DNA from 3 places in the Priestia sp. TSO9 genome. Region 3 is predicted to be linked to each of the others. Evidence: predicted binding sites of a transcription regulator. Region 3 holds the regulator's gene; each other region holds the start of a gene.
The links. The regulator LexA, encoded in region 3, represses DNA repair genes until DNA is damaged. The targets are predictions, from matches to a motif close to CGAACATATGTTCG.

Region 1: the regulator LexA is predicted to act here: its motif matches at 7,948-7,961, upstream of LJC66_RS09190 (malate synthase).
Region 2: the regulator LexA is predicted to act here: its motif matches at 8,549-8,562, upstream of LJC66_RS16415 (YolD-like family protein).

What each region holds. Positions count from the first base shown of each region.
Region 1 is NZ_JAJEKD010000013.1:174,342-185,323, reverse strand. It holds partial or broken gene LJC66_RS28030 (IS3 family transposase) at 1-129, opposite strand, end outside; gene LJC66_RS09225 (DinB family protein) at 480-995, opposite strand; T-box leader at 1,518-1,732, shown strand; gene LJC66_RS09220 (amino acid permease) at 1,776-3,152, shown strand; gene LJC66_RS09215 (hypothetical protein) at 3,468-3,827, opposite strand; gene LJC66_RS09210 (ZIP family metal transporter) at 4,095-4,820, shown strand; gene LJC66_RS09205 (hypothetical protein) at 5,013-5,336, opposite strand; gene LJC66_RS09200 (DUF3885 domain-containing protein) at 5,524-6,192, opposite strand; gene LJC66_RS09195 (hypothetical protein) at 6,492-6,680, opposite strand; gene LJC66_RS09190 (malate synthase) at 7,006-7,860, opposite strand; gene aspA (aspartate ammonia-lyase) at 8,718-10,160, opposite strand; gene LJC66_RS09180 (cation:dicarboxylate symporter family transporter) at 10,198-10,982, opposite strand, start outside.
Region 2 is NZ_JAJEKD010000015.1:316,314-327,295, reverse strand. It holds gene LJC66_RS16475 (macrolide family glycosyltransferase) at 1-711, opposite strand, end outside; gene LJC66_RS16470 (CPBP family intramembrane glutamic endopeptidase) at 931-1,647, shown strand; gene LJC66_RS16465 (GerAB/ArcD/ProY family transporter) at 1,668-2,777, opposite strand; gene LJC66_RS16460 (hypothetical protein) at 2,793-3,026, opposite strand; gene LJC66_RS16455 (hypothetical protein) at 3,246-3,518, shown strand; gene LJC66_RS16450 (hypothetical protein) at 3,603-3,794, shown strand; gene LJC66_RS16445 (hypothetical protein) at 3,837-4,208, shown strand; gene LJC66_RS16440 (GNAT family N-acetyltransferase) at 4,253-4,786, shown strand; gene LJC66_RS16435 (MerR family transcriptional regulator) at 5,026-5,787, opposite strand; gene LJC66_RS16430 (MarR family winged helix-turn-helix transcriptional regulator) at 5,946-6,398, shown strand; gene LJC66_RS16425 (MDR family MFS transporter) at 6,421-8,028, shown strand; gene LJC66_RS16420 (hypothetical protein) at 8,063-8,215, opposite strand; gene LJC66_RS16415 (YolD-like family protein) at 8,241-8,423, opposite strand; gene LJC66_RS16410 (assimilatory sulfite reductase (NADPH) flavoprotein subunit) at 9,044-10,852, shown strand; gene cysI (assimilatory sulfite reductase (NADPH) hemoprotein subunit) at 10,875-10,982, shown strand, end outside.
Region 3 is NZ_JAJEKD010000015.1:1,062,463-1,073,444, reverse strand. It holds gene LJC66_RS20775 (magnesium transporter CorA family protein) at 86-1,531, opposite strand; gene lexA (transcriptional repressor LexA) at 1,744-2,361, opposite strand; gene yneA (cell division suppressor protein YneA) at 2,508-2,837, shown strand; gene LJC66_RS20760 (YneB family resolvase-like protein) at 2,891-3,559, shown strand; gene LJC66_RS20755 (DUF896 domain-containing protein) at 3,629-3,859, shown strand; gene tkt (transketolase) at 4,027-6,033, shown strand; gene sirA (sporulation inhibitor of replication protein SirA) at 6,183-6,623, shown strand; gene LJC66_RS20740 (YneF family protein) at 6,714-6,926, shown strand; gene LJC66_RS20735 (ABC transporter transmembrane domain-containing protein) at 7,017-8,780, shown strand; gene LJC66_RS20730 (ABC transporter ATP-binding protein) at 8,770-10,575, shown strand; gene LJC66_RS20725 (aspartyl-phosphate phosphatase Spo0E family protein) at 10,597-10,773, opposite strand; gene LJC66_RS20720 (cytochrome c biogenesis CcdA family protein) at 10,913-10,982, shown strand, end outside.

The DNA of each region.
Region 1 (10,982 bases), on a different contig from region 3:
TTTTAATTTTTCCTTAATTCGAGTGTTATTATAGTAGTGTATATATTCTTTTAGCTCTCTCTCAAAATGGTCCATATCTTTAAATTGTTGAAGGTATAAAAGCTCTGGCTTCAGTTTGAAAAATAAATTGATAACAAGAAAATGAAGGTTCTACAACGCCGAAATTTGCGTTGAATCAGGAATTATATAAAAAAATTATATGAAAAACAAAAGTTAATTTTGTCAGCGAGCAGTTCTCTGCATTTCAAAGTCTTTGATTAACTAGGTTTTTATTTATAAATGAGTGTGACGAGAAAGCACCTTTCTATTTGTACGGGAGCTGCTTTTTCGTTTCTTATAAAAATATAAAAATGGAGGCACGAAAAAAAGGCCCAATTTCTCTAGTTTAATACTTAGGAATTGGGCCTTTTAATATTAGAATTCCCTTAACGTTGTAAATCCGCATTTCCTGACGCTACCCTTTTTAGATAGAGGAGAAACTACTCTTCTATATCCCTTTCATATAAATATAACATATAATCAGTCATAACACCGGGATGGCCCAGTTGCCTTAGCATAGCTGTAATATTGCCACGATGATATGTTCCATGATTGACAACATGTTGTACTACATCAGATAAACGGGTTTCGAGTCGTCCAGCAAATGAAGTTTCAAGCACAAAGGCGGTTTCTATATCTTCTTGACGATTGAGAAACGCTTTGTACCGGCCAGATAAATCGAAAAACATTGTTTCTACTTCCTCGATTCTTTTCGTTTCAATCTGTTCGCTCAATTGATTAGCCGACGCAGATGCTTCATCAAACTTTTTACCAGAAATACAATCTAACCATATGTTGTCAGAAACATAAATGTGCGCCATCAACTTTGATATAGAAGGAAAAACGCTCTGAATTTCCTTTTCGTAAATGTCCTCAGAAAGTTCTTTTAATCGGTCGAAAATTTTTTGGTTTGCCCATACATGGTAGTCGTACAATTTTAATGAGTGATGTGACATTTGAAACTCCTCCTATTTCCCAATTCATTATCGACATTACACAAGGTATCAGTAGTCAACTTAACTATACTTCTATAAAAATATCCTCCAGACCTTTTGTTTAAAGAAATTTTTTGTTCACTTAATATGAATTATAAGAAGTAACAAAGCTTTAAAATTCCTATTGTTAAAGGTTTGGTATATGTGTAATTCAAATGTTGTAAAAGAAAAGAATAACTCTTGCATTGTTCTATTCTTTAGGATAAAATACGATACTGAGATATTTTCTCACCATTTTTATTCTGATTTGAAAACCTACTGTACTCTTGTTTGCACAGTAGGTTTTCTATTATAGAAAAGCCTACAATTCAATCACAGTACAAACGAATAGAAAAGGAATGATTAACTACTAAATAGTGGTAATTATTATTTTTATGTAAAATCTAATAACTCTTCTTATAGCTGTAAATAGATAAAAACATATTGACATTTAATTTCAAACTAACTAAGATGATATACATTACATACACTTTAATTTAATAAACAAAAGCTAAGATAGGATCTTAAGTAATCCTAATCTCCCTGTTATAGCGAGCTGATAATTGGTGGAAGTCAGTACAAAGATTAGAGATGAAATTCACTCCTAGAGCTTCCTCTTCTAATGGTGTTTTAGAGAGGACGGATAAAACCGTTATGCTAATTAAGAGGTAAGATGTTTTTACAATATAGGGTGGTACCGCGAAATTTTCGTCCCTGCTGAATAATTCAGCAGGGACTTTTTTATGTTAAAAGGAGGGCATCATGAAAGAAAATACCGTATCAAAGAATACGTTAAAAAAACAGTTATTACCGCGACACATTCGAATGATTGCTATTGGAGGAATGATTGGAACAGGAATTTTCAAAGGAAGTGCTGATACAATTGGATTAGCAGGACCTTCGGTTATCTTTTCGTATCTATTTGCTGGACTATTGCTTCTCATTGTAATGGGAGCTTTGGCTGAAATGGCTATTGTATACCCATCTCACAATATGAAAGATCTAATTCAAAAAGCTTTTGGAAGACGTTTTTCTTTTGTAACGGGAACTACTTATTGCTTTATGTGGCTTACTGTGTGCGTTATTGAAGTCATCGCTGCAGGTAGTTTTCTGCAATATTGGTTTTCTTCTATCCCTTTATGGATTCTCTGTCTCATTTGTTCAATTGTACTTATTTTAATTAATGCTACAAGCGTAAAGTCTTTTGGAGAAATTGAGTTTTGGTTTGCTGGTATTAAAATCTTTGTTATTATTGCTTTTATTTTATTAGGTATAGCGATACTATTTGGAATTATGCCAAGTAATAATTCATCTTCTCATTACCTTCACAATTATAGTGATTTTGTGCCAAATGGCTGGAAAGCCGTTTTTTCTACATTACTTGTAGTCATTTTCTCGTATGGAGGATCAGAACTCATTGGTTTAACTATTACGGAAACAAAAGATGCTGAAAAGGTATTGCCAGGGGTAGTTAAAGGCGTTATGTGGAGAGTAGTTCTGTTTTATACCTTGCCTATTTTTATTATCTGCGGCTTGATACCATGGGATAAAATTGATGCAAATGCTAGCCCTTTTGTCCAAGTATTTGAAACAGCCGGGCTTCAAGGGGCTTCTCATGTTATGAACTTTATTTTATTAACAGCTGTCCTTTCAGCAGCCAATTCAGGTATTTATGGCTGTACAAGGATGCTTCATTCTTTATCTCAGTCGGGAGATGCTCCTAAAAGTTTGTCCTATGTAAATAAACAAGGCGTACCTGTTTACAGCTTAGCTTTCAGTGTCTTATTTTTATTATTGGGAACGTACCTCGTATACTTATATCCTGAAAAAGCTTTTTCTTATTTATTAGCTATTCCTGGATTTACAGTTTCTCTTATATGGATTAGTATTTGCTTAGCTCAGCTAAAGCTACGTCCTCAATATAAAGAAAAACCATATTTTAAACTTTGGGGCTTCCCTTATTTAACGCTTTTTGCCGCATGTACATTAATTATTAGCTTCATAGTCTTTCTCATAGACAGTGCGAATAAGTTGAGCTCTATAGTTTGTGTAGCATTCGTTCTCGTAATGGTAATTCTTTCATTTTTCAAAAGGAACACCAAACCTACTTCTCTTGAAGTACCGAATGATACCAATTAGATTTTACATTCTTCAAAAACTTAAATCAAAAAAGCTACTTTTTAAAGTAGCTTTTTTGATTTATAGAATCACTTGCTTCATCTGACAGCATTTTTAGTGATTTAACTCACGATTTGTTTTTGGGATTTTTGTTCTTCATTCCAAGCATCTGAGGTTTCAAGGCCTGGTAAGTGTAAGATACTCTTTGCACCTCCTTATAGTTGTTTTCGCTGTGAGTGTAGTTTATCCCTTTAGCGTAATATGCCATATTCGTTTTGAGCACTTCTTTCATTTTCTGCATAGCTTGTAGATTACAATAAGCAACATCGATTCCCATTAAGTGCCCAAAATGGTGATGTACGATTGTGTTTGACATACCTTTGTTATCCACACTGTAAATTCGTTAATCATGTTAATTAACTCACGAATGTACTTGTTTTTGTGATGATCAAACTGTTTGTACGTTCCCTCTACTTTGCTAAAATCAATCCATTTCTTTAGTTTAATCATAGGCGGATTAGTGCTCAAAAAATACGCGAGTTCTTGCAGCTGATTACTGATCCTCAGCCATGTTTCTGCTTTGATTTCTGTCACTTGGGTAGGTTGATACTGTGGCACATACTTGCAAATCGTGGTGTAGAAATAAGCAAAAGCTTCATCAGCAAAATAGACCGATTCTTTATTCCAATTTTGCATTGTACTCCCCTGGTTTCACTTCTATATAATAAGCATTTTCGACCTTGTTCACATTTGTTATCATTTCAAAAGGAGATTCCATAGCAACACCTCTTTTTTAGATAACGTTAGTATGTCCTTTTTTATTAGTGATTTACCTAAAAATCACTCCCAAGTTAATATCATGTACTTTTATTTTTTAAATCATTTATAAAACATAGGTATGATTGCCTTTCCTTTGAATAGGTTAGTTGTAAAAAAACATATAGCCGAAAGGAAGTAGCAATTATGCATATAGAAATAAATATCTTATTTACTTTAGGTTCTTTACTGGGTTTATTAGTAGGAGGAGGACTTCTCAAATTAGTAAACCATTTGGCAAGGGGGAGAATCCAATTTATGTATGCTATATGCGGTGGAATCTTATTGGGCTTATTGTTCTTTGATATCCTTCCGTCTACTTGGCATCTATATGATTTAAGAGGCGTTTTATTAGGAATTGTAGTCGGATATATCATCATGCTATGCATTGACCTCTTTTTGCATAAACAAAACAGCGAAATTTCACCCTTACAGGCACTTATCTTATTAACGGTTGCTATCTTTTTTCATAATGTCATCACAGGTATTACATTTGGAATAACAGATATGCACCAATCAGCTTCTGTATTCGCAGCTACCCTTTTACATCAGGTCCCAGAGGGGATGGCAATTATGACAGTCCTCTCTATAGCAAAAATACCTAACATCTTCTTTTTACTAATTGTAGCCATTCTGTCGCTGTCTTTAGGAGGCAGTTTATTCATTGGTGAAAGTGTACAAGTTTCCTCACTTAAACTACAAGCTTTATCGACTGGCGCAGCAATCGGTACACTGTCTTTTGTTATCTTTCATGAAATAATTGGAAATACCATCAAGCACTTCAGGAAATTGCATGTATGGCTATTAATTTCGCTAGGATTCGTAATTATTTATGTTTATCAATATTCCCTTTCATTATTTCATGGCCATTAGAATGATTAAGTATAAGTGGCAAAAAGACAACTGCAAGTGTATGCAGCTATACCTCACTCTGATCATTTATAAAAGAAGAACATTTCATAGAATGTTCTTCTTTTACATTACTTCCTAGAGTCATGATTATGGTAACTAGAAATAACTGTTTAGAATCCATATTTCATTCTCTTATATGTAAGCATCTGTATGTTACCACTCTTCTGTGATATCCTCTTCAGTCTCTAAGGCAGCTGCATTTGCGGCTTTAATGATAAACTCGCAAAGTTCTTCTCTTTCTAACGTTTCGTTGAAATAGTCAAATTGTTCATTTAACTCATTTAATCCTATAACTATCTCTTGTACATATTCTAAAATATCTTGTTCTGACATTTTATCTACAGAACCTTCAAGTCTATTCATATAAGCATCAAGGATTTCATCAGTGGCTTTAATATTCTCTGCAGTGAAAATCTCATCATCTTCCATTCTTTGTTGCCAAGCTGCTGTCGGTTTATTATTTTTTAGGTCTTGCATTATTGTAATATCTCCTTAGGGTCATATTTTCATTTAGCTATAAGCCTAATGCTAATCTGATTATATATCAAAATTAACCTAGAAGATTGTAGATACCCTTTTTATTTTTAGTTACTGTGAGACAGGTGATTATGGATATGAAAAATGTGCTAATTAAATGTGCTAATTAGTGGATGAATCCTACTTTTCACTTAAATAAAAGGTCAATTTCTCCTCGATCATAATCCAAAATCCAATTATTATATTCTTCATAAAGAAAGCGTATAGATTCTTTACTTGAGGCTAAGACATCACATCCGCGATCATCATACAAATGAAAAATCATTTTTTTAGAGAGATTAATAAAGTAAATATCATAACTACTTTGGGAATTACTCTTCAGAATAGTAGATGGATGAGCAAAGTCTTCATAATTAATAGCCTTTAAAAGCTGCGCATATCTTAATTCTGTTTTCTTACAAGAAAGTCCAAAGCGATGGGTCAAAGATTGATCATCGTCTTCATCTTCATCCTGAAATATACTCGGCAAACAGTGATGGTTTAATTGATATAGCCGCTGTTTATCTTTTATGTATTTTAAATAAACGTTTAAAGGTCTTTTTTGAAGGAAACGATCTTTGTTCGTAGTATGCACATCCGTAACAAAAAGAATCTCATCTCCCTCTCCAAATACCCTTTGAAATAATGTGATTGATCGATGAAAAGCTTGATTCAAACAATCTTTTTCGTGAGATGAAATTAATGGATCTGATATTTCAAAGCGAATGCTATATTTCCACGAATAAAACAGAGCTGCACTTAAAGTTAATCCTTCAAAGTATTTTTCTAAAAATGAAGGCAGAGTGTTAGTGCTCATGTATTTTTCTCCATATTTTTTAGTTTTTATAGTTTATAAGTAACTTTTTTTACTTAAACATTAAGTAATTGTTTTAATTCTTTTTTTAAAAGCTTTTATAGTGCCAATTAATATGGTCAAGTTCTAACTCTATTTCAATTAATTGTTCTATAACTTTCTCTTTATCTAGTGAAGAGCTAAGAAGAGCTTTAATTAACCGCTCAATTTTATTACTACTCTGAGAAATGTCATTTAAATTTAAATCAGTCTATTTATTAAAATAAAAAGCACCTCAATTAATAGATGCCTAGTTTTTATTATTATTTTTCTTCTGTAATCATAAACTGTACCACATTATTTAAATTGATGTGCACTAACTCTTTTTCATTCGAAATGAATCTTTTATATTTTGTTATATGACTAATGACTTCTTTCTTTGATGCGGCTTCGAATTTTAATTCCTTTGTCCTGCCATTTATAAATTCGAAAATAACTTTAAATTTAAGCATAGGTGTATCTCCTCATTATCTACTTATTGTTCTTGTTTCATCAATTCTTCTTCAAAAAAATACTTGGATATTTAGTAACCGTATAAGAGTATCTTTTCATGTTTTTTACATAATGACTTTTTAAGATTGTTACTAATTCATTCGATACTCTTATAGTTACTGTTTTTCCATTACTAAATATTTTCACGTTATATCCTTCATCTTCTCTCCTACGTTCTGTTCTTGCCTTTTTAGTAGCGAACAGAGCCAAGGAACGTTCGGTATTAATGATGAGGGAGAAAAATGTGTCAGTCCTTGGTCATTGCTATTATCTTTGGGCTAACGTTTACATACGCATCAATGCGCCATTAGGCTTTGGTAACTCCTCAGCTGTTATCAGATTCATTTTACAAAAATGTTCAAAAAATTGTTGTGCCAGCTCTCTTTCCTTTGCGTCACTTTTCAACTCAGCTATATCAAGCAAAATTTGAGCCATCCATAAATTATCAAAATAACGGTATTTACCTGTATTCCATGTCATTTTTTGTGATGCTCTTTCATTTGCATAATATTTCCAGAAAGGCATCTGATCCGATTCCTGTTCTGTAAGCTGGAGTCTGTATTTTGAATGAGCAGGAATATATCCATCTTCACAAAGCTTACCGATAAAATCTTCATTCACCATATAGACGCCTAAGATACGTCTGTCTTTTTCAGGCATACTGGAATCTATTGCTGTTAATAAGACAGCACTATTTTGGTGCAAACGGATGGGTTTGGTTGGCTTCCCCTTGTTATTACCGCTTTTTATTACACCTGAAAAAACCTTCCACTCTAAAAAAGAACTATTCTGTTCTTCTGTGTCACACCAAAAAACCATTTGTGATTCAGAATGAAGTTTATGATTTTTCATAAGTTTTTCAAGTCCCCAGCGAAGTTCTTGGTTTTTTCGTTGTAGTTTTTTTTCCTCTTCCTTCTTCCGTTCTTCCTCGTTGTGTTCCATTTCCTTTTTTTCTATAATTTTTTCGAGCGAATGAGCAACACTTTTATCATGCAGTTTTAGATGCTTTCCAAATACATCGGGGAAAACAAACTTTTTATTTTCCGATGCGAAATGTATTTCAATACTAGAATCATTACATTTAACTATACTACCTATCCCAAAAAGCTTGTGTGTAACTTTCTTATTGATTAGATTCATTATTCTAGGCCTCCTTGTAGAATAAAAACTCGGTTACTATTAGAGAGTAAATTAATAATTTTATTCAACTAACTTACCTTTAAAGCTCACACAACTGTTTGAGTTTTTTTCAGTTTAAAAAAGGGTATTGAAAAAATGTATCCATAATTCTATCTGAAACAAACACAGCGGAATTCGGAATACGATCGAAAAAACAATTGTAAAACTATTATAACATTTTTTGAAAATATTACAATTTTTTCATTGACAATATATTTTAATTTGAGGTAAAATGAAGTTTTGTTATTTATAATAACCCAAAATAAAAGTCTCCAACAAGTCACGAAACTTCTGGAAAGTCCCTATAAATAATCACTTGATTACCGGTGATAAGCGAAATGATTCCACCATTAAACTAATCTTTAAACTAACCCTCATTACGTTGGAGGCTTAGATTAGGGATGTACTACTACAGCAAGTGTTCGAGAAAGAGTGTTTATGTAAACTCGAAAAGAAGAAGCCTGGATCCCCTTAGATCCAGGCTTCTTCCCATACTGTTTAAGAAGTTGTTCATTTGCCCTTGTGAGGCCCTTTCGTTACGTATATCGGTTCATAACTAAAGTGCCTTGTGTGAGATACGAATACCTGCTTTCAATTTGAGGCAATACGTTTGTTGAAGTCGCTGTTAATTCTTTCAAAACTAATCAGTCCCTTCATAAATTAAGTATTTACCTTCCCACAACAACCAACAATAATATTAGCGTTGTACTATATGTGTACCACATGTTTTAAAGTTAAAACGTTAATCCAACAGATATTATTTAATTAAAGAATCAAACAGATGATGGTAGTGAATTTCCTTTCATATTAAAACCTGTTTATTCTCTATCAAAAAGGGAGTTTCCAGCAATCCCTGGATTAGTCATTTCAAAAGGATTTAAAATTAGATCTAATTCTTCTTCTGTTAAAACATCATACCTTAAGCATAATTCACGTACAGATTCACCTTTTAGGATTGCTTCTCGTGCGATTCTAGCAGTCACTTCATATCCAATATGAGGATTAATAGCCGTAATAATACCTACACTTTTTTCTACGTATTCTTTTAAATGTTCTTCATTCGCTTCAATCCCCTGCAGGCAATAATCCGTAAATGTCTGAAAAGCATTATTCATGATGCTAATTGATTGAAGTAAATTAAAAACAAGAACAGGTTCCATAACATTAAGCTCAAGCTGACCTGCTTCAGAAGCCAAGCAAATTGTATGATCATTACCGATAACTTGAAAGGCAACCTGGTTAATCATCTCTGGCATGACAGGATTAACTTTTCCAGGCATAATAGAAGACCCTGGCTGACGAGCTGGCAAAGTGATTTCTGCTAGTCCTGCACGGGGACCAGACGCCATTAGACGTAAGTCGTTCGCTATTTTCGACATATTTACCATACAAATCTTTAATGTTGCAGAAACTTCTGTATAAGCATCTGTATTTTGAGTCGCGTCTACAAGATGATTGGCCTTCTTAAGTGGTAAACCACTGATATTTGCTAGATATCTTACAACATTTTCGATATAACGTGGATCTGCATTTAAACCCGTTCCAACTGCAGTTGCTCCCATATTAACCTCATATAAATGTCCATAGGATTGCTTAATACGTTTCATATCGCGCTCAAGAACACGACTATATGATTCAAATTCTTGACCAAGACGGATTGGAACCGCATCCTGTAGGTGAGTACGTCCCATCTTTATAATAGAATCAAATTGTTCTGCCTTTTTCTGAAATACACTGTGCATATAATTCATTGTTTTCAGTAACTTATCTAGCAGATTAAGCGTTGCAATATGGATAGCAGTTGGGAATACGTCGTTTGTTGACTGTGACATGTTTACATGACTATTAGGGCTTAAATCGGAATAAGAACCTTTCTTATGACCAAGTACCTCTAAAGCTCTATTTGCAATAACCTCATTTGCATTCATATTCATTGAGGTCCCCGCGCCACCCTGTATTGGATCAACAATAAATTGATTATTTCTTTTTCCTTCAATAACCTCGTCTGCTGCTTCAATAATTGCATTACCCAGCCCATCATATAACCTTTTTGTTTCCATATTAGCAAGAGCAGCAGCTTTCTTAACAATTCCTAATGCTTTAATGAGTTCCGGATGAATCTGGTAACCTGTTATTGGGAAATTTTCAACTGCACGTAATGTTTGAATCCCATAATAAGCGCTGACAGGCACCTCTTTCGTTCCTAAGAAATCTTTTTCAATTCTTACATCTTGTTTTTCAAGTGTTCCTATATTTGTCATAATATTGATCTCCTTCTTTATAAACAAATAAATTATTTTAAGCTACATCTGATTTTTTAATAGAATCTGTATAATGCTTTGCTTTTTCTTTATCGAATCCGCCTTCCCACTTAGACATCACAATAGCAGCTAATGCGTTACCTACCACGTTGACAGATGTACGAAGCATATCTAAAATACGATCAATACCAGCAATGAATGCCATACCTTCTAGAGGTAATCCCATTGAGCCCAGTGTTGTTAACACAACAACAAATGATGCTCCTGCAACTCCTGCCATTCCCTTAGAAGTCAACATCAACACAAGTAAAAGTGTAACTTGTTCTATGAAAGATAGATGAATGCCATACATTTGTGCAATAAAAAGGGCAGCAATGGCTTGGTAAATAGATGACCCATCAAGGTTAAAGGTATATCCTGTCGGAATAACAAATGATGTGACAGCTTTCGGACAACCAAAGTTCTCCATTTTAGTCATTAACCTTGGCAATACTGCTTCAGAGCTTGCGGTTGTAAACGCTAAAATTAACTCATCTTTTAAGATTTTTATAAGGACTAAAACATTAGTTCCAGCCATTTTTGCAATAATACCTAATACTACAAAAACAAAGAAAATCATGGTCAGATATATAACGAGTACTAACTTTCCTAAAGGAATTAATGAACCGATTCCAAACTTCGCGACATTTAAACCAATTAAAGCAAATACGCCAAATGGAGCAAATTTCATAACTAAGTTTGTCATCCAAAACATAGATTCTAGTACGCCTTCAAAAAAGTTTAAAACTGGTTTGCCTTTTTCTCCAATTGCTGCAACTCCTA
Region 2 (10,982 bases), 750 kb from region 3:
ATGAAGCACCGTTCCCATTGAAATATAAAGAACATTTTCGTCTTTTAGCTTTTCTAGCGGAAAATCGTGAGAGCCGCGACGCTTTGGAAAGCTTGGCCCAATAAATAAACACGAGTCATCAAAATGTTCATGAAGCGGCTGAAAAAAGCGGCTTGTATATACGACCGTTAATTCTCCTTCATTGTTCATAAATTGAAGCAGATTTTTAGGTTCTACGCCAAACTGATTTTTTAGCAAGCTGAGCCCGTACTGAGCTTTTTCGTCAGGTTTAAATGGAACGCCTGAATCCGGATGCAGAGGCATCATTGCTAGGCGTTCTTTTGGCATTAAAAAAGAAGCAGAGGATACAATTCCGGGAATCCGCAAATAATCACGCACTAATTCGCCTGCTCCAAACTTGTCGTAAAACACAAAGTCAAAGTCATTTTTTTTTGATAATGTATGAACAAGCTTCAGTGTATCTAAAGACGTTTGGATGTGGATATTTAAAAACGCGTTGATTCCTTGAGGAGTTTCAGGCTTGATGGATACACCGCTTAATAAGTCTCGGTGAGTGTGTACGATAGCCCCGGCGTTTTCAAGGCGCTCTTTAAAACGCTCGGCCGTAATGTAATGAACGGTATCACCTCGGTCTGAAAAAGCTTTTACCATTCCAAGCGTTGGGTTTACGTGACCTTCAGCGGGAAAATTAATCATTAAAATGTTTGCCATTTTTTCACTTCACTTTCGGTAAGATTTCTTCAAGCGTAATCAAATATAAGGAAGTTGACAACTAATTTGACTAGCTCATTTATCTTTTCAAACTCTACCTTTGTGTGTAAAATGTGAAAAAATATAACTTTTTTCCTAAAAAATAACATAATTAAGCGGAGATTATGGTAGAATTTTGAGAGCACTAGAGAGAAAGAATCATTTTTGGAGGTTGCTATTTTGAGTACGTTATCAACAAATTCAGAACCGGTTTTAAAGCCTAAAAAGAAAAAAGAGTTTACTTACTTCACGCTGCTTCTATTTATTGTGTTGGGCTTTGGCCTGCAGATTATAGCCGGAATTGGAGTAGCTATTTACGATGAAGTTACAGGTTCAAATATGACGGGAATTTTATTAGAAGGACCATATGCTCTGCTGGTAGACGCGGCGTTTTTTCTAGGCGTTGCCGTGCTGTACAGGCCTGTGCGCAGATTTTTAAAGCCTATGTGGAACTTCTCAGTATTAAAAGAAAGAAAAACGTATGTATATATTGTAGTAGGCTTTTTAATTGTAGCCGCGGTGCAGTACGTGATGCTTTCATTTTTAAACGTAGAAAGCGCAGATCAGCAGCAAAAAGATTTAAATCAAGGCAGTTTTAATCAAACGCTGCTTTCGAGCTGGATATTTTTTATAAGTGTAGCAGTTATCACCCCTATTAAAGAAGAGCTGCTTTATAGAGGTGTTTTATGTGGTTTCTTAACTAAACGCCACCACATGCTTGTGGGCATTTTCGTTTCCGCTCTTGTATTTGGTCTTTTACATATTGGCTTTCCGATTACAGCTACCGTCATGGGACTTGTCTTTGCCATTATTTATTACCGAACAAAATCTATTTTTCCATCTATGATTTTACATATGCTGTGGAATGGATTAGTGAGTATAACCGTGTTCTTTTAAAAGCCGCTTAAGCGGCTTTTTTATTTGGATAAAGACGCAGAATGCTTTACGCGAATTTTCCCAACTATTAATAATCCAAGAGGGTAAAACAATCCAAATAACAGACTGTACGGAATCCACGTATCTCTGTCCCACGTTTGTTCATATGGAATGCTTGGATACACGATAAGTGAAAATGTAACGGCAATAATGCCTAGCGGAAGAGTTAAAACTCGGTAGTTTTTTAATTCAAGAATTTGAGCGAGTCCAGAAACGGTCGCATAATAGTAGAGAGATGTTTTAAAATAAAGAGATAAAAACCACATAATAGCCATAATGACTTCAATGTTTTTTAGAAAATCCGCAACTTCGATCCGTCTTGCAAGCTCATAGCTTGGATATAAAGCAATACGTGTATACGTATTTCCAAGTACAAGAATGCCAAGTAATAAGATAATAATCATAATGCCTCCGCCGATTAAGCTTCCCGTAAAAAAAGCGCGGTTTCGCTGATCTGGTTCCCCTACGTGAGCAGGGAAAACGGTTAGCAATACAATAAAAGTGAGAGACGTAATACTTGTAAATACCAGAATAGATCTGATAATAGGCTTAACGCCTACCTCTAACAAAGGCTGCAAGTTCTCATAATGAATTTGAGGGAAGATCGAAAAAACTAAGATTAAGAACGGAATAACAAACCATGGAAAGAGAATTTCGGCACAGCGGGCAATCGTTTCAATGCCAAGCCGAACACCGACAATCACAATTCCCATAAACAAAATATGAACAGCAAGCATAGGCGTTTGAATAATAATACGAGTTGTTAGAAACGAGCCCACGTAAAACAAAACTTGACTGCAAAAAAGAAGAGTAGAAGCGACAAATAAAAGAGAGACAAACTTTCCTAGCCACTTTCCTAAAATGGCTTCGTTTAGTTCTATGAGCGTTTTATTCGGATAAAGGCTAGAGAGTTTGATATACATCCATACAAGTAAAACGCCTACACCTACGCCTAAAATAGCTGGAATCCATGCCTCTTGTTTAGAGTCAGCCGTTAAGCTTCCAGGCACAACTAAAATAGTGTCGCCTAAACTATAAAAAATGACGAGTATTCGAAACTGTGCTGCGGATAATTTCATCTGACTGTGCACGTTGTTCACTTCCTTTTATTTCAACAGACTGAACAAAAAATCACTAAAAGGTTTTAATAAAAAAGCAATGCCGTCCCCAGGGTTAGGGATCTCCACACCGCCGTACTTTAAACTAACAATTAAAATGCTTACTATGAACAAACTCCAAAACATTCGCTTTTCTTTTTTACTGTTCACTTTTTTTAAATAAGGTATTTCTACTAAACAAACAGCTGCACAAAGTAAAAAAATCCCTAAAAATATAAGCATGTATCAACCTCGATTAGTAACCCTTTAAAAATGATCAAGGGATGTTAAAGACGCCTGTGTTTCAAAGATAGTATGACCCAAAAAGGCTTCATTTATGAAAAGTAAGACTAAAGGCAGGGCAAAACCGTGTTATAATGACCAAGTTGAGCGTTATAATAGAAAAACAGCATGAGTACAAACAAGTAGATACATAACAAGGTAAGGATGGGAGAGATATATATGGCAGATGAGCTCAAAAAAATGCTAGATGACAAAGAAAAGGTGCAGCTTATTATCGCCGCTGTTGTCATGCTTGGAGGCCTGGTCGTTTTGTTAAAAAGCGTTGCAACAGGGCAGGTCATGGGTCAAAAATGGCTAGAAAGTCAAGGGAACGCAGACACGGATCTGTATCTTGAAACGATAAAAAGCTACATACATCTGTATCAAATTGTGGGTGGCGTCATGTTTGGAGGAGGCCTTCTCACGTTACTTCGTGCTAAGCTAAAGAAATAAAGCGGCAGCAAAATAAAAGATCATAGTCCAAAAGAAGTGTCATATCTTTTTAATAACTTAAAAAATAGTGAAAAGGAGTTATGTATGAATAATGAAGAAAATACACCGGCTTATCATCTGTTTATGATGATAGGAGCGCTTGCTATGCTGATTTTTGGTGTTGTCGGTTTCTTTATTCAGTATCCTGCTACGTTAAGTTTTGTGATGTGTATTGGCGGAAGTATTATATTTTTGCTGCATTTATTTGAATATATGAAACCTAAAAATGAACTATAGCATCTTCAAACGAGGAAATCTAGAAGCAAAGGAAGATGAGAAATGCGGAAACACCGTACGTATGAAACGCTAGTTGATCTTTATCAAAAAAGCGCCAAAATTCATTATGAAATCGATTATCGAAATAAAAAATCTGTAAAAAAAGGCAATCGAGCTGCAGAGGATATGAAAAAAATTGCGCAGCTCATTCATTTATATTATCCAGGCATGCTGTTTGAATTTGCAACACTGCTGACGAATCCTACTTACCGAATTGACCTATGGGCTGCACATCATATTTTAGAAATCATGAGCTATTCACCAATGCTTGAGGACAACGCGCTTTCCGTCATTGAACGCTACGCCGATGAAAATGATTTTACAGCTTTAGGAAATCGCATGTGGTTAGATCAGTGGAGAGAAAAACAGCGCTAAAACTCGGCTAAGCAAACAAGAATAACCAAAAGGAAGATAAGTATATGAGTCTACGTACATTAAAGAACGGTATAGGCGTCAGCATTCGAGAAGCAGCACCGAAAGACGCAGAGAAAATGATTGCTTTTTACAACCGCGTAGGAGGAGAAAGCGATTTTCTTTCATTTGGAGAAGGTGAGTTTCTTACACCTCTTTCAGAGTACGGACTGTTTTTAGCTTCTGTAAAACAAGAGCAAAATGCTCTTATAGTTGTGGCTGAAAAAGAAGAGAAAATCATTAGTATTGCATCCATCACCTCGTCTCAAAACCCGCGTAATAAGCATGTGGGAACCCTCGGTATTGTAGTAGAGAAATCTTATAGCGGGCTAGGGTTAGGCAGACAGCTAATGATTGAGCTGATTGAATGGACACGTACGAATAAACAAACAAAAAAAATCGAACTTGTGACGCGAGAAGATAACCAAAGAGCTATTTCTTTATACAGGGAGCTAGGGTTTCAAACAGAAGGATTAAAAGAAAAAGACACCTATATAAATGGCGTGTACTATAATACAATGCTTATGGGTCTTCATTTATAAAAAGAGGCTGGAACAAAAGTATATCAAGTGAATGAAAATCCGAACGATGAATCGTTCGGATTTTTTCATTGTGGTGATGAACATAGGCTTCATATAGGCAGGTGCTTCTAGCGGTTTTGAAGGCTCAGCGGTGCCCGCGGAACGCGAAGCCTTGGACGGAAATCAACAGCGGCGGAACAAGCAGGTCAGATCATATATGCTAATTGTTCTTCTTTAGATTGAATTGACCTAGTTATATCTCAGTCTTTGGGTTTATTATTTTTAGCGTCTGCAAATACACTCATCGCCTCGTTCATAAATTTGGCTAATCCTTTTCCATAGCTGTCAATGGTAGTTGTAAACCGCTCATCTTGCACATACATTTCTCCAAGACCTTTAAAGGCTTCTAATGAATACGTTCCAAAGTTCTCATTTAAAAATTGATACCATGTCGCAATAGCTTTTTGAGCTTCTGTAGAAGAGGGTGACAGATCACGAAGCGAAGCTAAGTGAGTGTAGATACTTTCCCATTCGTTTGACATGTGCTGCTGTTCTTTTTGTGAGAAGCTTTGTACTTTTTCATTCGCTTCATCTACCCGCTGGTTTCCCCAGCGCTTCCGTGCTTCTTCTTCGTATGGGTTATGCGAAAAATCCAGTCCGTTAAACCGCTCTTTTTCGTTCATTTCAATCGCTCCTTCTTCATATTGAATCGTTTTATTAATGGTTACGATCATTTGATCGAGCCGACTGCGTTTTTCAATCAGCATGTTTTTTTGCAGTATCAACGCTTCTGTGCGATTAAACGTCGGGTCTGCTATAATCTCGTGAATTTGTTTTAAAGGGAAGCCAAGCTCTTTAAAAAATAATATTTGCTGAAGCATATCCAGATTAGCCGGTGAATAAAGCCGGTAGCCGGATTCACTAACGGCATCAGGTTTTAATAGCCCGATTTCATCATAGTGATGTAGCGTGCGGACGCTGATTCCTACTAAGTCAGCAACTTCTTTTACTTTTCTGTTCATTCTTTCATCTCCCTTCTGAAATCTACTATAAAATATAACGCAGCGTAAGGGTCAATACTAAAAAAGAAATAATTGACTTTTAGTTTATACGCATTTATATTTAATTAGCATTAACTATTTATGACATGAAATAAATAAGCAAGCCTGGAGGAATAGATGTGACAAAAAGCAATCAGTATCTTGGAGAGATTCGTTCATCGCTTCAAGTGCTATTTGAAAAAATGCAGCCCGAAATGATGGAGAGTTTAAATGAGCATGAGATGACTCCTACGCAATTATTTGTTCTTTCTTATTTAAAGAAAGTAGGGAGCAGTAAGGTTTCTCAAATTGCAGAACTAATGGATGTAAAACCGAGCGCCGTGACTCTTTTAGTAGATCGTCTCGAACAGCACAATTTTGTTGTAAGAGAACATAATAAAGAGGACAGACGAGTCGTTGATATTACTTTAACGGAATTTGGGCATCGCAAGCTTGAAGATGTGCTGAATAGTCGAAAAGCCATTATGGACCGCTATCTTTTGCATCTAACAGAAGAAGAGCTTTCCATGATGGCTTCTATTACGAAAAAGCTTGCAACATCAGCTGCTTCTTATAAAAATAAGCAGCAGTAACAAAAAAGAGGAGAGACACACGATGGAAAATCAAAAAAATTCAAAGCGCACGCTTTTATTAATTGGCTTAATTATTGCGATGTTCTTTTCTGCACTTGATGGAACCATTGTCGGAACAGCTATGCCAAGAATCGTCGGAGACCTTGGTGGTTTAAGCATGATGACATGGCTGACAACAGCCTATTTGTTAACATCCACAACGGTTGTTCCGATTGCAGGGAAGCTCGCTGATTTAGTAGGACGCAGAGTAATTTATGTTACAGGACTTATTATTTTTATGGTTGCTTCTGCTTTATGTGGAATGGCAAATAATATGACAGAGCTTATTTTATTCCGTGCATTACAAGGAATTGGCGGCGGCGTTATGATGCCGATGGCAATGATTGTAATTGGTGATTTATTTACAGGAAAAGAACGAGCAAAGTTTCAAGGAGTATTCGGAGGAATTTACGGTCTTGCTTCTGTCATCGGTCCACAAATTGGCGGATGGATTGTTGATTCACTGAACTGGAAATGGGTGTTTTACATCAACTTGCCGGTAGGGATACTCGCTACCGTTTTTATTGCACTGGGACTTCAAGGAAAGAAACATACGGGACCTGTGAAATTCGATGTAGCCGGTATGTTCACAATGGTTATCGGAGTAGTGAGCTTGCTTCTGGCCCTAAGCTTTGGAGGAAAAGACTATGACTGGAACTCTTGGCAAATTGTTAGTCTATTTACACTTGCTGTTGTTGGGATCATAAGCTTTATTATTGTGGAAACGAAAGCAAAAGAGCCGATTCTTCCGATGTATTTATTTAAGAATCGAACGTTTACGCTTTTAAATATCATTGGCTTTTTTATGAGCATCGGCATGTTCGGAGCCATTACGTTTGTTCCGTTCTTTATGCAAGGAATCGTTGGAGTCAGTGCCTCGGAATCAGGTACCATTATGACGCCGATGATGATTTCAATGATCGTAACGAGTATTATTGGAGGGCAGCTTGTTTATAAAGTTGGAATCAAACCTCAAATCGTAACGGGTATGCTTATTATGGCAGGAGGGTTCTTTTTATTAACAACTTTAGACCTTCGTACTAGCAAGCTTGTTGCCACTTCTTATATGGCCATAATCGGTTTAGGAATGGGTCTTGTGATGCCAATTTTAACGCTTGCTCTTCAAGAAAGCTTTTCAAAAGAAGAGCTCGGTGTGGTTACATCATCAAGTCAATTTTTCCGTTCAATCGGAGGAACGTTCGGTATTACCATTTTAGGAGCGGTAATGAATGCAAAATCAGGTACACTTCTTACTGACAAACTCGTTCCATATTTAAACACATTGCCTGCTCAAGCAAGTGCTTTTGCAGACGGATTTAAAAAAGCAATTGATACGAATCCTGAAAGTGTGCTGCAGATGCTGTTTAGCCCTGAGGCGCTAAAGAGTATTCCAGCTGTGCTTTCAGACAGCATTGTGCCAATTTTGAAGACCTCGCTAATGAGCGCATTGCACAGCGTCTTTTTCATGGGCTTAGCTTTTATTGTTTTAGGGGCGGTATGCACATTATTCTTAAGGCAGATCAACCTTTCAAATAAAAAAGCCGAAGAAAAACCAGAAGAAGGCATTGCTGAAGTAGAGCCATCACATTAAAAAAAGCGCACAAATTTGTGCGCTTTTTTCTATATCAACTAGTGGTTTCATTAGGCTTACGAAGAAAAGGGGATTGTTTAGACGTGTCATACGAAATTTGATCAAGTAAATACGTTAAATATAAGTTCAGTTCAAACCTATCTTCTGACACAAAATCTGTAAGCGCTTGCTTATTATCTTTCCACATGGTAATTCCTCCTTAATTTTACATACTAATGAATGGATTTAATATCAGAAAGCAAAAGGGAAACAACGGCTTCATTTTCGTCTTTTACGGATAGAATTTGCTGATGGAGATTTAAGTTGTGCACGCGGCCTTTGCACGTTTGCAACGTTCCATCTTTATAGTAAGAAACAGTTATCGTCCCACTTTTCGTTAATTCTCGTAAAAACATTTAAGAAGCCTCCTTAAAAAAGATTACCTGATTTAAAAGCCAGTCCTTTCATTTGAGATGAGCAAAAGGGAATTGTATGTACTGCAAAAGCTTCCCTTTATATTCTCTAACGTGTATGAATAGATCGAATAAAAGGTTGCTAGCTCATCTATAAACTGTCCTAAGTTTCAGAATATACTGTCTTTTCTGTATAGTGTTTTTTAAAAGGATTAATGTTACATTTATTATGTAACATTCTGATGAGAAAGAAAACCGTTTCTACAAAACTTCTCTAAAAATTACAAAATATTCATATTCATGTGAAGGATGTAGAATGAACAAATATGGAAGTAACTGCATTTATAAAAAACGTAATGACAGCTTCAATTATTAATCATCTTAATACTAGTTATCAATTATATGTATTTTACTAATTTATTCTTCTCCGATAAAATGCAGGTAGACGAATTTGATAAGAATTTTCTAATGATTTATATAATTAAATTTGATATAATCTATAGGAATAATAATGTATGAAGGGAAACATCATTGATTAATTAGACACAGGTATTAAATGTTGTTGAAGATGATTCGTAAAAGCATACATATTTAAATTATATATTTTTGTGAGGTGGACAGTGTTGCAACTTAAGGTAGTAAACAGCCCTTTTAATCAAGAACAAGCAGATTTGCTTAATCGCCTTCTGCCGACATTAACAGAAGCACAACAAATGTGGTTGAGCGGTTATTTAACAGCATCTCAATCTACGTCTGCCGAAGGAACGCCAGACGTTTCTACAGCAGCGCCTGATCAAACGAAACAGAAGGTTTCAAAAGACGTAACGATTCTTTACGGATCACAAACAGGAAATGCTCAAGGACTTGCTGAAAATACAGGCAAAACGCTTGAAGCAAAAGGTTTTAATGTAACTGTATCTTCTATGAATGATTTCAAACCAAATAATTTAAAGAAACTTGAAAATTTATTAATTGTCGTAAGTACACATGGAGAAGGAGAGCCGCCTGATAATGCGCTATCTTTCCATGAATTTCTTCACGGCCGTCGAGCGCCAAAACTTGAGAACTTCCGTTTCTCTGTCTTATCGCTTGGAGACAGCTCATACGAATTTTTCTGTCAAACAGGAAAAGAATTTGATGTGCGCTTAGCGGAACTTGGCGGTGAAAGACTGTATCCGCGCGTTGACTGTGATTTAGATTTTGAAGAGCCCGCGAATAAATGGCTTAAAGGTGTTATTGACGGATTAAGCGAAGCGAAAGGACACAGCGCTTCGGCAGCTGTTCCAGCGGAAGCTCCTGCAGGAACTTCACCATATTCAAGAACAAATCCTTTTAAAGCAGAAGTGCTTGAGAACTTAAACTTAAACGGCCGCGGATCAAATAAAGAAACGCGACACTTAGAACTATCTCTAGAAGGTTCAGGTTTGACGTATGAACCAGGAGACAGTTTAGGTATTTATCCTGAAAATGACCCGGAGCTTGTTGATCTTCTTCTTAACGAATTCAAGTGGGATGCAAGTGAAAGTGTAACGGTGAATAAAGAAGGAGAAACGCGTCCTCTTAGAGAAGCGCTAATCTCTAATTTTGAAATTACCGTTTTAACAAAACCGCTTTTAAAGCAAGCAGCTGAGCTTACTGGAAACGATAAGTTAAAAGCGCTTGTAGAAAATCGCGAGGAATTAAAAGCATACACACAAGGCCGTGATGTGATTGACTTAGTTCGTGACTTCGGCCCATGGAACGTATCGGCACAAGAGTTTGTAGCCATTTTACGTAAAATGCCAGCGCGCCTTTACTCGATTGCAAGCAGTTTATCAGCAAACCCTGATGAAGTTCATCTAACAATCGGAGCGGTACGCTACGAAGCGCATGGACGCGAGCGTAAAGGTGTTTGTTCAGTCCTATGTTCAGAACGTTTGCAGCCAGGCGATACGATTCCTGTATACCTTCAAAGCAATAAAAACTTTAAGCTTCCTCAAGATCAAGAAACGCCAATTATTATGGTAGGACCTGGTACAGGTGTGGCTCCGTTCCGCTCGTTTATGCAAGAGCGTGAAGAAACAGGAGCAAAAGGTAAGTCATGGATGTTCTTTGGAGATCAGCACTTCGTAACAGACTTCCTTTACCAAACAGAATGGCAAAAGTGGTTAAAAGATGGCGTACTGACAAAAATGGACGTGGCGTTTTCACGCGATACTGAAGAGAAAGTATACGTACAAAACCGTATGCTCGAACATAGTAAAGAATTATTCCAATGGTTAGAAGAAGGCGCATCTTTTTATGTGTGCGGAGATAAAACAAATATGGCACGCGACGTGCACAACACGCTAGTTGAAATTATCGAAACAGAAGGCAAGATGAGCCGTGAACAGGCGGAAGGTTACCTTGCTGAAATGAAGAAACAAAAACGTTATCAGCGTGATGTATACTGAGGATTGAAAGGAGATTTTCAACATGGTAAACAAAATTTTAAAAGCGCCCGAAGGTCCTCCAAGTGACGTTGAGCGCATAAAGGATGAAAGTAATTATTTGCGCGGTACATTAGGAGAAACAATGCTCGAC
Region 3 (10,982 bases):
CCATTTGTTCTCCTATAGATTCGCTTGATTTAGTTATGTCTCAATCTCTTCTTTTTTATCATGTGTTTTCTGATGCGAACAGCTTTTATGTTTTAAACCGATCTTTTAATAAATTCCATAGGGAACTCACTCCGAGACTAATGCTGATCAGAATTCCTGATAGAGCTACTATTAAAGCGATATATTCAAAGATAGAAAACTGCTTCATGCTATCCCAATTGATGTTTCCCTTTAGTTTGCTAATAACTAAATTCATTCCGTAAATACCGGAAAGAACCGTATAAATCGTTAAAATTAATAATAAGTAATTGTGACGTTTGGCTGCGATTTTCTCTTGATTTTGGTACAAAGTGCCAAGGGTTTCTTTGACTTCTTGATAAAGAGAATTGATGTGAAAGATTTTTTTAAAAAGCTCAGAAAACTCTTGACCTTCTGTGCGCGAGCTAATTTCTAAAAATAAATATTTACCTGAAAATACGGTAATAGAGCGGATTAGTCGTTCAATGCCCTCTGAATTTTTATGAAACGTGAGCTGAGAATACTCATAAGATAGTTTTAGCAACACGATTTTATAGAAAAAATGTAAAAATAAATTATAGTAATGCTGGCCAAATAGATGATTCATCAAAAGCTGATCCGTTTTAGAGTCTGTCGATTTAGAAATACATGAAAACACATGGTCTGTTATGACGTAATAGGTTTCAGGAGCCCACCTTTCATACACGTGTTTAGTATTATACGTTTTAATATACTCATGATTGTGTGCAGAAATAAACGCTTTCCCGTCAGGCGTATAGCTATTTAGCTGCCCAGTACGAAATAAAGTTGTGGAATTAATTTCTTGCTCTTGATTTACCGTTACATAACTTAACACAAACATCCGTTCATCGATAAAATAAGGAAGGCTCCCAACGTGCTGTTCACGCGTGGCTTCTTTCTTGATGTGTTCGTTCAAAAATGGCGCAAGCTGTGAAAAAATATAATCTTGCACTTTGCTATAGCGATGATGTTCATAGGTAATGGTGGATCCGTGCTCTTCAGCAAGCTTCGGTTCTAATACACGAAAATGATTCATGAATTCTAAAATATCATCATAGGTGTAATGATTATGGCTCATCTCAGTGCGAATGGTCATGACGCCAATTTCAAAAGGACATAAAAAAACATCCACAGACAGCACGTTGCTAGACACGGTGGTGGAGGAAGTGTGTAACGTAATGGTATGGTCTATTTTTTTTGAAAATCGAAGCAGCCCTTCTTTTTCGCACGAGTCAGGGAATAGAATACATTCAATGTAAGGAAGAAAATATTGATCCAGGCTATCATGAGATACGTAATACTGTTCTCCGTAGTATTCTTTTTCTAAATGTTTGTTTTGAATGGAAAAAAAATCGAACAAATTTTCTTTCAGTGCATGAACAAGCTGCTCTTTATTTTTTCGATCAAAGGAAAAAGGAAAAAGAAACATGTTCATTGCTTTGGTAGGTACAATGGTTTGAAATGGTTCTGTTTTCCTTGGTGTATTGGTCATAAATTACATCCTTCTTATGGTCGGTTGTATTTCCTTGTAAGAGTCGCGGAAATGCAGATAGAAAGTAAAAGGTGAAACAAGCTTTACAAAAACCGTTCTACCTGCCTGCGGTGATTCAACGTATCATTTATAATATGCCAATTTTTTTAGAAAACAAACGTAAAAAAAACCAACTAACATCATGATTAGTTGGTTTTACATACAGTGTCTGATTAGTGAATCGTGCGATATACACCAGTTACTTTTCCTAAAATCGTTACGTGGCGAAGAATAATAGGCGCCATCGTTGAATTTTCAGGCTGTAAACGAACGAAATTTTCTTCTTTAAAGAAACGTTTTACCGTTGCTTCGTTGTCCTCGGTCATGGCGACCACAATATCTCCATTATTAGCCGTTTGCTGCTGACGTACGATTACCATATCGCCATCTAGAATACCTGCTTCAATCATACTTTCTCCCATAATCTCAAGCATAAATACATGATCATCTGGAGAAACGAATTTATCTGGAAGAGGGAAATATTCTTCCACATTTTCAACGGCTGTTATAGGAAGACCCGCTGTTACTTTACCGATAACAGGAACATTAATGACATTGCTTTTAGGGATGTTTACTTCATCTAGTTGAAGAACTTCGATTGCTCTTGGTTTTGTTGGATCTCTGCGAATTAACCCTTTGCTTTCTAAACGAGCTAAATGCCCGTGTACAGTGGAGCTAGAGGCTAATCCTACTGCTTCCCCAATCTCGCGAACAGAAGGCGGATAGCCTTTTAATTTTACTTCGTGCTTAATAAAATCTAGTATGTCTTGTTGACGTTTTGATAGCTTCATATTTTTCACCTCGATTTTAGCTATTCTTTAGGTGAATTATACCACGTGATGTGTCAATATACAAACATAAGTTCGAAGAATTCCATTGACAGAAACAAATGTTCTCAATAAAATAAGAACATATATTCTGATAGGGGGATCATAATATGCAACAATTCTTACATTCTATGAAACATTACGCTATTTTTTTTGCAGTTATCGCTGCACTTACATATGTATTGACGCTGGTTTTAGGAGCGGATAAAGTAGATTTAGACAAATATTCAACGGTTACTATTACAAAAGGAGATACGCTTTGGGACTTGTCCAACAAGTATCATAATCACCATCATTTGACCACCAATGAATTTGTCAAATGGGTTGAAGACGTTAATGATTTAAACTCAGATAATGCCCAGTCTTTATCTCCTGGAGATAAATTATATATTCCTGTTTTAAAAAAAGAGTTACATAATCAAGTGGCAATTGAACAGTAGTGTGTAACGGCCGTTCCTGAATATTGTTAGAAGCCGAAAAGGTCGTGATAAAAGTGGACGCCATTATTTATTGCCGTGTCAGTACGGATAAAAAAACCCAAGAAACATCTTTACAGCGCCAGCAAGAAGAATTAAAAAAGCTTGCTGATCTTCACCATCTAGAGGTGAAAAAAGTCGTGATGGAAAAAGCAAGCGGATATGATGTAGACAGAGAGGGTATTTTAGATGTTCTTCATACAATGAAAGAAGAGAAAATATCCGTGCTGCTCATTCAAGACGAAACACGATTAGGCAGAGGAAATGCCCGAATTGCGCTGCTTCATGCTTTTCATAAAGAAAATGCTACCATCTATACGATTAGTCATCAAGGTCAGCTTCAGCTTTCAGAATCTGATTCAATGGTGTTAGATATTATTAGCTTAGTGGAAGAGCATCAGCGGAAATTACATAATGCTAAAATTAAAAGAGGAATGAAAAGAGCCGTAGAAAACGGTTATCGTCCGCAGAAAAATTTAAAAAATCAAGGAGTTAACTCGGGAAGAGAAAAAAAAGAAGCGCCGATTGAAGAAATTGTCCGCCTTCGTCATAACGGCTTAACCTTTGCTGAAATTTCAGTTACGCTAAAAGGTTTTGGTTATAATATTTCAAAAGCGACGGTACATCGCCGCTATCAAGAGTACCAAGAGAGTGCTCAATCTCTTGATAAAACGAAAGAGATTTAGTAAGATGACTACATGTTGCCGGAGCGGTTCGGTAATTTTAATTATTGATTATAAGGAGATAGGTTTTATATGCTATCAAAAGATAAACTTGCTCGTATTAATGCTCTTTCAAAAAAGGCAAAGGCTGAAGGGCTGACAGAATCTGAAGCGAAAGAACAGCAAGAGCTACGTCAGGAATATTTAAAAGTTTTCCGACAATCTATGACAAATCACCTTCATACGATTAAAGTTGTGGACGAAGAAGGTAAAGATGTTACGCCTAAGAAGTTAAAAGAGAGTAAAAAGAAGCGTCTTCACTAAGACGTTCTAGTAAAACTAGAGGGAGTGTTCCCTCTAGTTTTTTGTATATTTTTAATAAGGGGCACAAAAACTGTAAAAGTGGAAATTTTTTTGGTTCAAGTATTGTACAAATAAGCAAATCATTAGTATGATAACATATGTACATAGTTTTGAAAGGAATGAAGAGTATGACACAACGTATTGAAGATCTTTCGATTGCAACAATTCGTACTTTATCAATCGATGCGATTGAAAAAGCAAATTCAGGTCACCCAGGTATGCCAATGGGAGCTGCTCCAATGGCATATACATTGTGGACAAAATTCATGAACATCAATCCAAAGAATCCAAACTGGTTCAACCGTGACCGCTTTGTATTATCAGCAGGACACGGATCGGCACTATTATACAGCTTGCTTCATTTAGCTGGATATGACTTATCAATTGAAGACCTTAAAAACTTCCGTCAATGGGGAAGTAAAACACCAGGTCATCCAGAGTTCGGTCATACAGCAGGTGTTGATGCAACAACTGGTCCACTAGGACAAGGTATTGCAATGGCTGTTGGTAAAGCAATGGCAGAACGTCATTTAGCTGAAACATACAACAAAGAAGGTTTAGAAATTGTAGACCACTTTACGTATGGTATTTGTGGTGACGGAGACTTAATGGAAGGTGTATCTGCTGAAGCAGCTTCATTAGCGGCACACTTAAAATTAGGACGTTTAGTTGTTTTATACGATTCAAATGATATTTCTTTAGACGGAGATTTAGATCGCTCGTTCTCTGAGAACGTAGAAGATCGTTTCAAAGCTTACGGATGGCAAGTAATCCGCGTTGAAGACGGCAATGACTTGACAGCGATTGCAAACGCAATTGAAGAAGCAAAAGGCGATTTAACACGCCCAACGCTAATTGAAGTAAAAACAACAATCGGATTTGGTTCTCCAAACCACGCGGGTACTTCTGGCGTGCACGGTTCTCCATTAGGTTCCGATGAAACAAAATTAACAAAAGAAGCTTATGCATGGACATTTGAAGAAGATTTCTATGTGCCAGAAGAAGTGTATGCTCACTTCAAAGCTACAATTGCTGAAGATGGCCAAAAGAAAGAAAACGAATGGAACGATGTATTTGCACAGTATAAAGAAAAATATCCTGAACTAGGTCGTCAATTTGAACTAGCAGTAGAAGGAAAGTTACCGGAAGGCTGGGAAGAAACGCTTCCAGCATACGAAACGGGTTCAAGCTTAGCTAGCCGTGCTTCTTCTGGAGAAGTATTAAACGCAGTAGCACAAGCTGTACCTCAATTCTTCGGCGGTTCAGCTGACTTGGCTGGCTCAAATAAAACAATGATTAAAGGTTCAGAAGACTTCACTGCAGCTGATTACAGCGGACGTAATATCTGGTTCGGTGTACGTGAATTTGCAATGGGAGCTGCATTAAACGGTATGGCTCTACACGGCGGTGTAAAAGTATTCGGAGGAACATTCTTTGTATTCTCTGATTATCTTCGCCCAGCAATTCGCTTAGCAGCTTTAATGAAGCTTCCTGTAACATATGTATTCACACATGACAGTATCGCAGTTGGAGAAGACGGCCCAACACATGAGCCAATTGAACAATTGCCATCACTTCGTGCAATGCCAGGTCTTTCAGTGGTTCGTCCTGCAGATGCAAATGAAACAGCTGCTGCATGGCGCTTAGCATTAGAGTCAACTGACCGCCCAACGGCGCTTGTATTGACTCGTCAAAACTTGCCAACGCTTGAAGGTACAAAAGAAAATGCATACGAAGGCGTGTCTAAAGGTGCATATGTTGTATCTAAAGCTGGTAAAGACCAAGCGGATGCATTAATACTTGCAACAGGCTCTGAAGTAAGCCTAGCAGTAGAAGCACAAAAAGCATTAGCTGCGGAAGGCATTGACGTATCTGTAGTAAGTATGCCTGCATGGGATCGTTTCGAAGAGCAATCTGCTGAGTACAAAGAAAGTGTTATCCCTAAATCAGTGAAAAAACGTTTAGGTATTGAAATGGCTTCTACACTTGGCTGGGAACGTTATGTTGGAGACGAAGGACAAGTTCTTGGTATTAATCACTTTGGTGCATCTGCTCCTGGTGAAACAATCATGAAAGAATTTGGTTTTACAGTTGAAAATGTAGTAGCAAAAGTGAAAAGCTTGCTTAATGCATAATTCTTTTTCATAAGAAAGAGCAGACTCCTGTGGTCTGCTCTTTTTTTTCGACAAAAAAACAAAGGAATTTTTTCATCGATAGACAAGCATTGCGTACACCATTCGGTATAATGGTACAAAAAAGAACGAGCCGAAAGGGAGGATGAATCGTGAGAACGTATGAAGTATATTTAATGGAGGAAGAAGTTGCATCATCCTATTTTCGAAGAGAAAAGCTCATTTATCAGCTGCTGATTGAATATAGAATGAAACGTCACTTGCAGGAAACGCACTTACAAAAACAAGTTCATTACATTACTCGCCAACTGCCCATTTCATTTATTCAACGAGAATTGCTTCAGGCGTTTTCTCATTATCCTCATTTTTTTACTCATCAAGAGACGTTTGTGCTGGAATATCCTCATAAAAAAAGTCGAGCATCTATAAAATTAACGAATCGCTGTATAACAATTGAAGGAGATGGCAATGTTGATGCTGAGACAGCTTTTTTTGAAGTATTACGCAAGCTAGATCCTTGTTTTTTAGCAGTGAATTATGGAACGGATGAATACGGCTGGCTGAGGCCTGTGAAAACAAGAAAATTTGTGTAATTATTTAAGGAAATTGGAACGGAAATATTGTATAATAGCGTATGGTCTAGTACACTGTAAGTTAGACAACACGAAGGAGGAAGTAATACCATGGGAATGTATATTCTAGTTGGTGTTCTAGCATTAATTGTTGGGATAGCGCTAGGATTTTTCATTGCTCGTAAGTATATGATGAGCTATCTGAAGAAAAATCCACCAATTAATGAACAAATGTTAAAAATGATGATGATGCAAATGGGCATGAAACCATCGCAGAAAAAAATTAACCAAATGATGAAAGCAATGAACGGCCAAATTAAATAATGGTTAATTGGACAGACACTCTCTATTCAGAAGGGTGTCTTTTGTTTTATGATAGAGATAAGAAAATGGTTGTGGGGCTAGGGGGATACAATGAAAATTTTTCGAGAGTTATGGTGGTTTTTCAAACAGGAAAAAAAGTCTTACATAACGGGGGTAGCGCTGCTCATGATCGTGGCAGCATTAGAACTTCTCCCGCCTAAAATTATTGGTTTAACGGTAGATGGCATTAAAGAAGGGACGCTGAATGGAAAGCGTTTAATGCAGATGGTTTGCATTTTGCTAGGAGCTGCTGTTGTGGCCTATTTCACGAGATACATATGGCGTATTATGATATTTGGTTCATCTGTTAAACTAGCCAAGCAGCTGAGAAATACCCTCTACACTCATTTTACCAAGATGAATCAGGCCTTTTATCAACGCCGGCGAATTGGGGATTTGATGGCCCATGCAACAAACGATATTCAAGCCATTCAACAAACTGCAGGTTCGGGCGTTTTGACACTCGTGGATTCCATTGTTACAGGAGGGCTTGTTCTATGCACAATGGCCCTCACAATCAGCTGGAAATTAACGCTTATTTGCCTTATTCCTATGCCGCTTATGGCCGTTTTAACAAGTTACTATGGTACATTGCTTCATGCGCGGTTTCATCACGCACAAGCAGCATTTTCTACTTTAAATGATAAGGTTCAAGAAAGCATTAGCGGAATTAAAGTCATTAAGACGTTTGGGGAAGAAGCAGCTGATGTCGAAGAATTTCGCATCAAGTCTGCAGATGTTGTCCAAAAGAACATGAAAGTAGCCCGAGTAGATGCATTGTTTGATCCGACCATTTCGATTATTGTAGCACTTTCTTTTTTACTTGCTCTTATTTTTGGCAGCAAGATGGTTATTAGTGAAGAGTTAACACTGGGGCAGCTTGTTACCTTTACAACTTATTTGGGTCTTCTTATTTGGCCGATGCTCGCGTTTGGCTGGCTATTTAACATTGTGGAACGTGGAAGAGCATCATATGACAGGGTATTTTCTTTATTAAAAGAAGAAAATTCGATTGAAGAAGCAGCGCATCCTAGTGTTGAAATGCCAACAGGAAATATTGAAGCTGTTATTCATAGGTTTTCGTATGGTAAAGAAGACGAATATACGTTAAACGACATTTACTTTACACTTTCTCGCGGTCAAACGTTAGGTATTGTCGGAAAGACGGGTGCTGGGAAGACCACGCTTTTGAAGCTGCTGCTTCGTGAATTTGATGTAAGAGACGGAGCTGTTTTATGGGGAGGAAAAGATATTAAAGACTATGCTTTTGATTCATTGTACAAAAGCCTTGGATATGTTCCTCAAGATCACTTTTTGTTTTCAACAACAGTTGCTGATAATATCGCTTTTGGAAAAAGAGAAGCAAGCAATCAAGAGATTAAAGAAGCGGCTAAAGTTGCCAATGTACATAGAGACATCCTTGATTTTACAGATGGCTATCAAACAATAGTAGGCGAAAAAGGCGTTTCGTTATCGGGTGGACAAAAACAGCGTATCTCGATTGCAAGAGCTCTTCTATTAGATCCTGAGCTTTTAATTTTAGACGACTCGCTATCAGCGGTAGATGGAAAAACGGAAGCGGGTATTTTACAAGCGCTGAAGCAGAAACGTCAAAATCGAACAACGATTATTACAGCACATCGGCTGAGCTCGGTTACTCATGCAGACCTGATTCTTGTACTTGATAAAGGGAAAATTATTCAGCGAGGAACTCATGAGGAGCTGCTTAGCGTGAGCGGCTGGTACCAGGATATGTACGATAGACAGCAGCTTGAACGTGCGGTAGAAGAAGGAGAGACGAAAAATGAAAATTGAGCATTCTTCGGTACATAAACGTCTGTTTCGCTATACAATTCCGCATAAAAAATCATTTTTTTTAGCGTTCACACTATTATTAATTGCTACGGCTGCGGATTTATTAGGGCCCATTTTGATTAAAATTTTCATTGACGATTATTTAACTCCTAAGTATTTGCCTCTTCAGCCTCTTGTGTGGCTTGCAAGCAGTTATTTGCTTTTACAGCTTTTAAAAATTGTCGTTCAATACTTTCAGCTGCTGCAGTTCCAAAAAATTTCGCTTCAAATTATTCAGCAGATTCGAATTGACGTTTTTTCTCATGTTCATCGCCTGGCTCTTCGCTTTTTTGACAACACCCCCACAGGAAGCCTGGTATCTCGAATTACAAATGACACGGAAGCCATGAAAGAAATGTTTGTGGAAGTCATCGCGGTTTTTATTCAAAATGGGGTGTTTTTAGTCGGTATTTTTATAGCCATGTTTATGCTAGATGTGAAGCTGGCTTTTTATTGTTTAGTTCTTCTCCCGTTCATTTGGGGACTTATGAAGCTTTATCAGCGTTACAGCGCTATTTACTACGGACAGCTTCGAGAGAAACTAAGCCAGTTAAATGCCAAGCTTCATGAGTCTTTGCAAGGCATGTCTATTATTCAGTTATTTCGTCAAGAAAAGCGGCTGCGCTCGGAATTTGAAGAAATCAATGATGAACATTACAAAGCGGGGATGCGCAATATTAAGTTGGATGGTTTGCTGCTAAGGCCGGCAGTCGAAATTCTTTACATTTTAGCCGTTATTCTTGTGCTCAGTTATTTTGGTATTTCCGTAGCTGACAGTCCTGTTAAAATTGGTGTTCTTTACGCGTTTATCAACTACTTGGATCGTTTTTTTGAGCCTGTTAATGAAATGATGCAGCGTCTTTCTATGTATCAGCAAGCGATGGTATCAGCCTCTCGGGTATTTGACTTGATGGATGAAAAAGAAAAAAATCCAGTCATGGCAGGAGAACAAAAGCAGGGGGTACAAAAAGGAACGGTAGCATTCAGAAACGTAACGTTTTCCTATGATGGTGTTCGAGATGTACTTTCTGATATATCGTTTACGGTAAATGAAGGAGAAACAGTGGCTTTAGTAGGCCATACGGGAAGCGGGAAAAGCTCCATCATTAATTTATTAATGCGTTTTTATGAGCAGCAAAAAGGAGACATTTTGATCGATAATAAACCGCTATCGTCTTTTTCAAATAAACAGCTTCGAGATGAGGTAGGGCTAGTGCTTCAAGATGCCTTTTTATTTGCAGATACCGTAAAACGAAATATTACGCTGCACGAAGACCATTTTTCTGATGAACAAGTAAAAGCAGCGGCGGAATTTGTGCAAGCTCACGCATTTATCGAAGCTCTTCCTAATAAGTATAATGAAGTGCTAGTCGAAAGAGGTTCCACTTTATCAAGCGGCCAGCGTCAGCTCTTAGCATTTGCAAGAACGGTCATCCGGAATCCTAAAATCCTTATTCTTGATGAAGCAACAGCACACATTGATACAGAAACAGAAGAAGCGATTCAAGAAGTGTTAAGAGATATGGGAAAAGGCCGTACAACAATTGCGATTGCCCATCGTTTATCCACTATTCAACACGCCGACTGTATTTTAGTACTGCATAAAGGAAAAATCGTCGAAAAAGGCACACATACTGAACTGCTAAACAAAGGCGGTTTGTACTATAATATGTATCAGCTTCAGCACAGTGAAAAAGAGGAGAATTTCAGCAAAGAAACAGGAGTAAAAGAGACTTATACAGAATTGATAGAGTGAAGGCAAAAAAAGAAACAACCTTCATGGAGAGGTTGTTTCTGTCGTTTGAGCAGGGAATTCATTGTAAACGTTTAATAAATGATCTAATTCTTGACTATGTTTAATAGCAGGTGGAGAGTTTAATCCACTTACTCGGACTATGCGGATGAGTTCTTCTCGTTTCTTTTCAATCGCTAATAGAATATCTTTTTTGGCCAATGCTATGTATCCCTTCTAACAAGTCGTTTACCTAATTATACAAGATAATGGTACTATTTGAAAGAAGTGAGATAAGACAATTTGGTTACAAAATGGTAACGAAAAAGAACAAAAAGAACAAAAAAGGGAAGTGTGAAATGTGGGAGATTTAAATTTGTTTTTGGCATTTGGCGCAGGTTTTTTATCGTTTATTTCACCTTGCTGTTTGC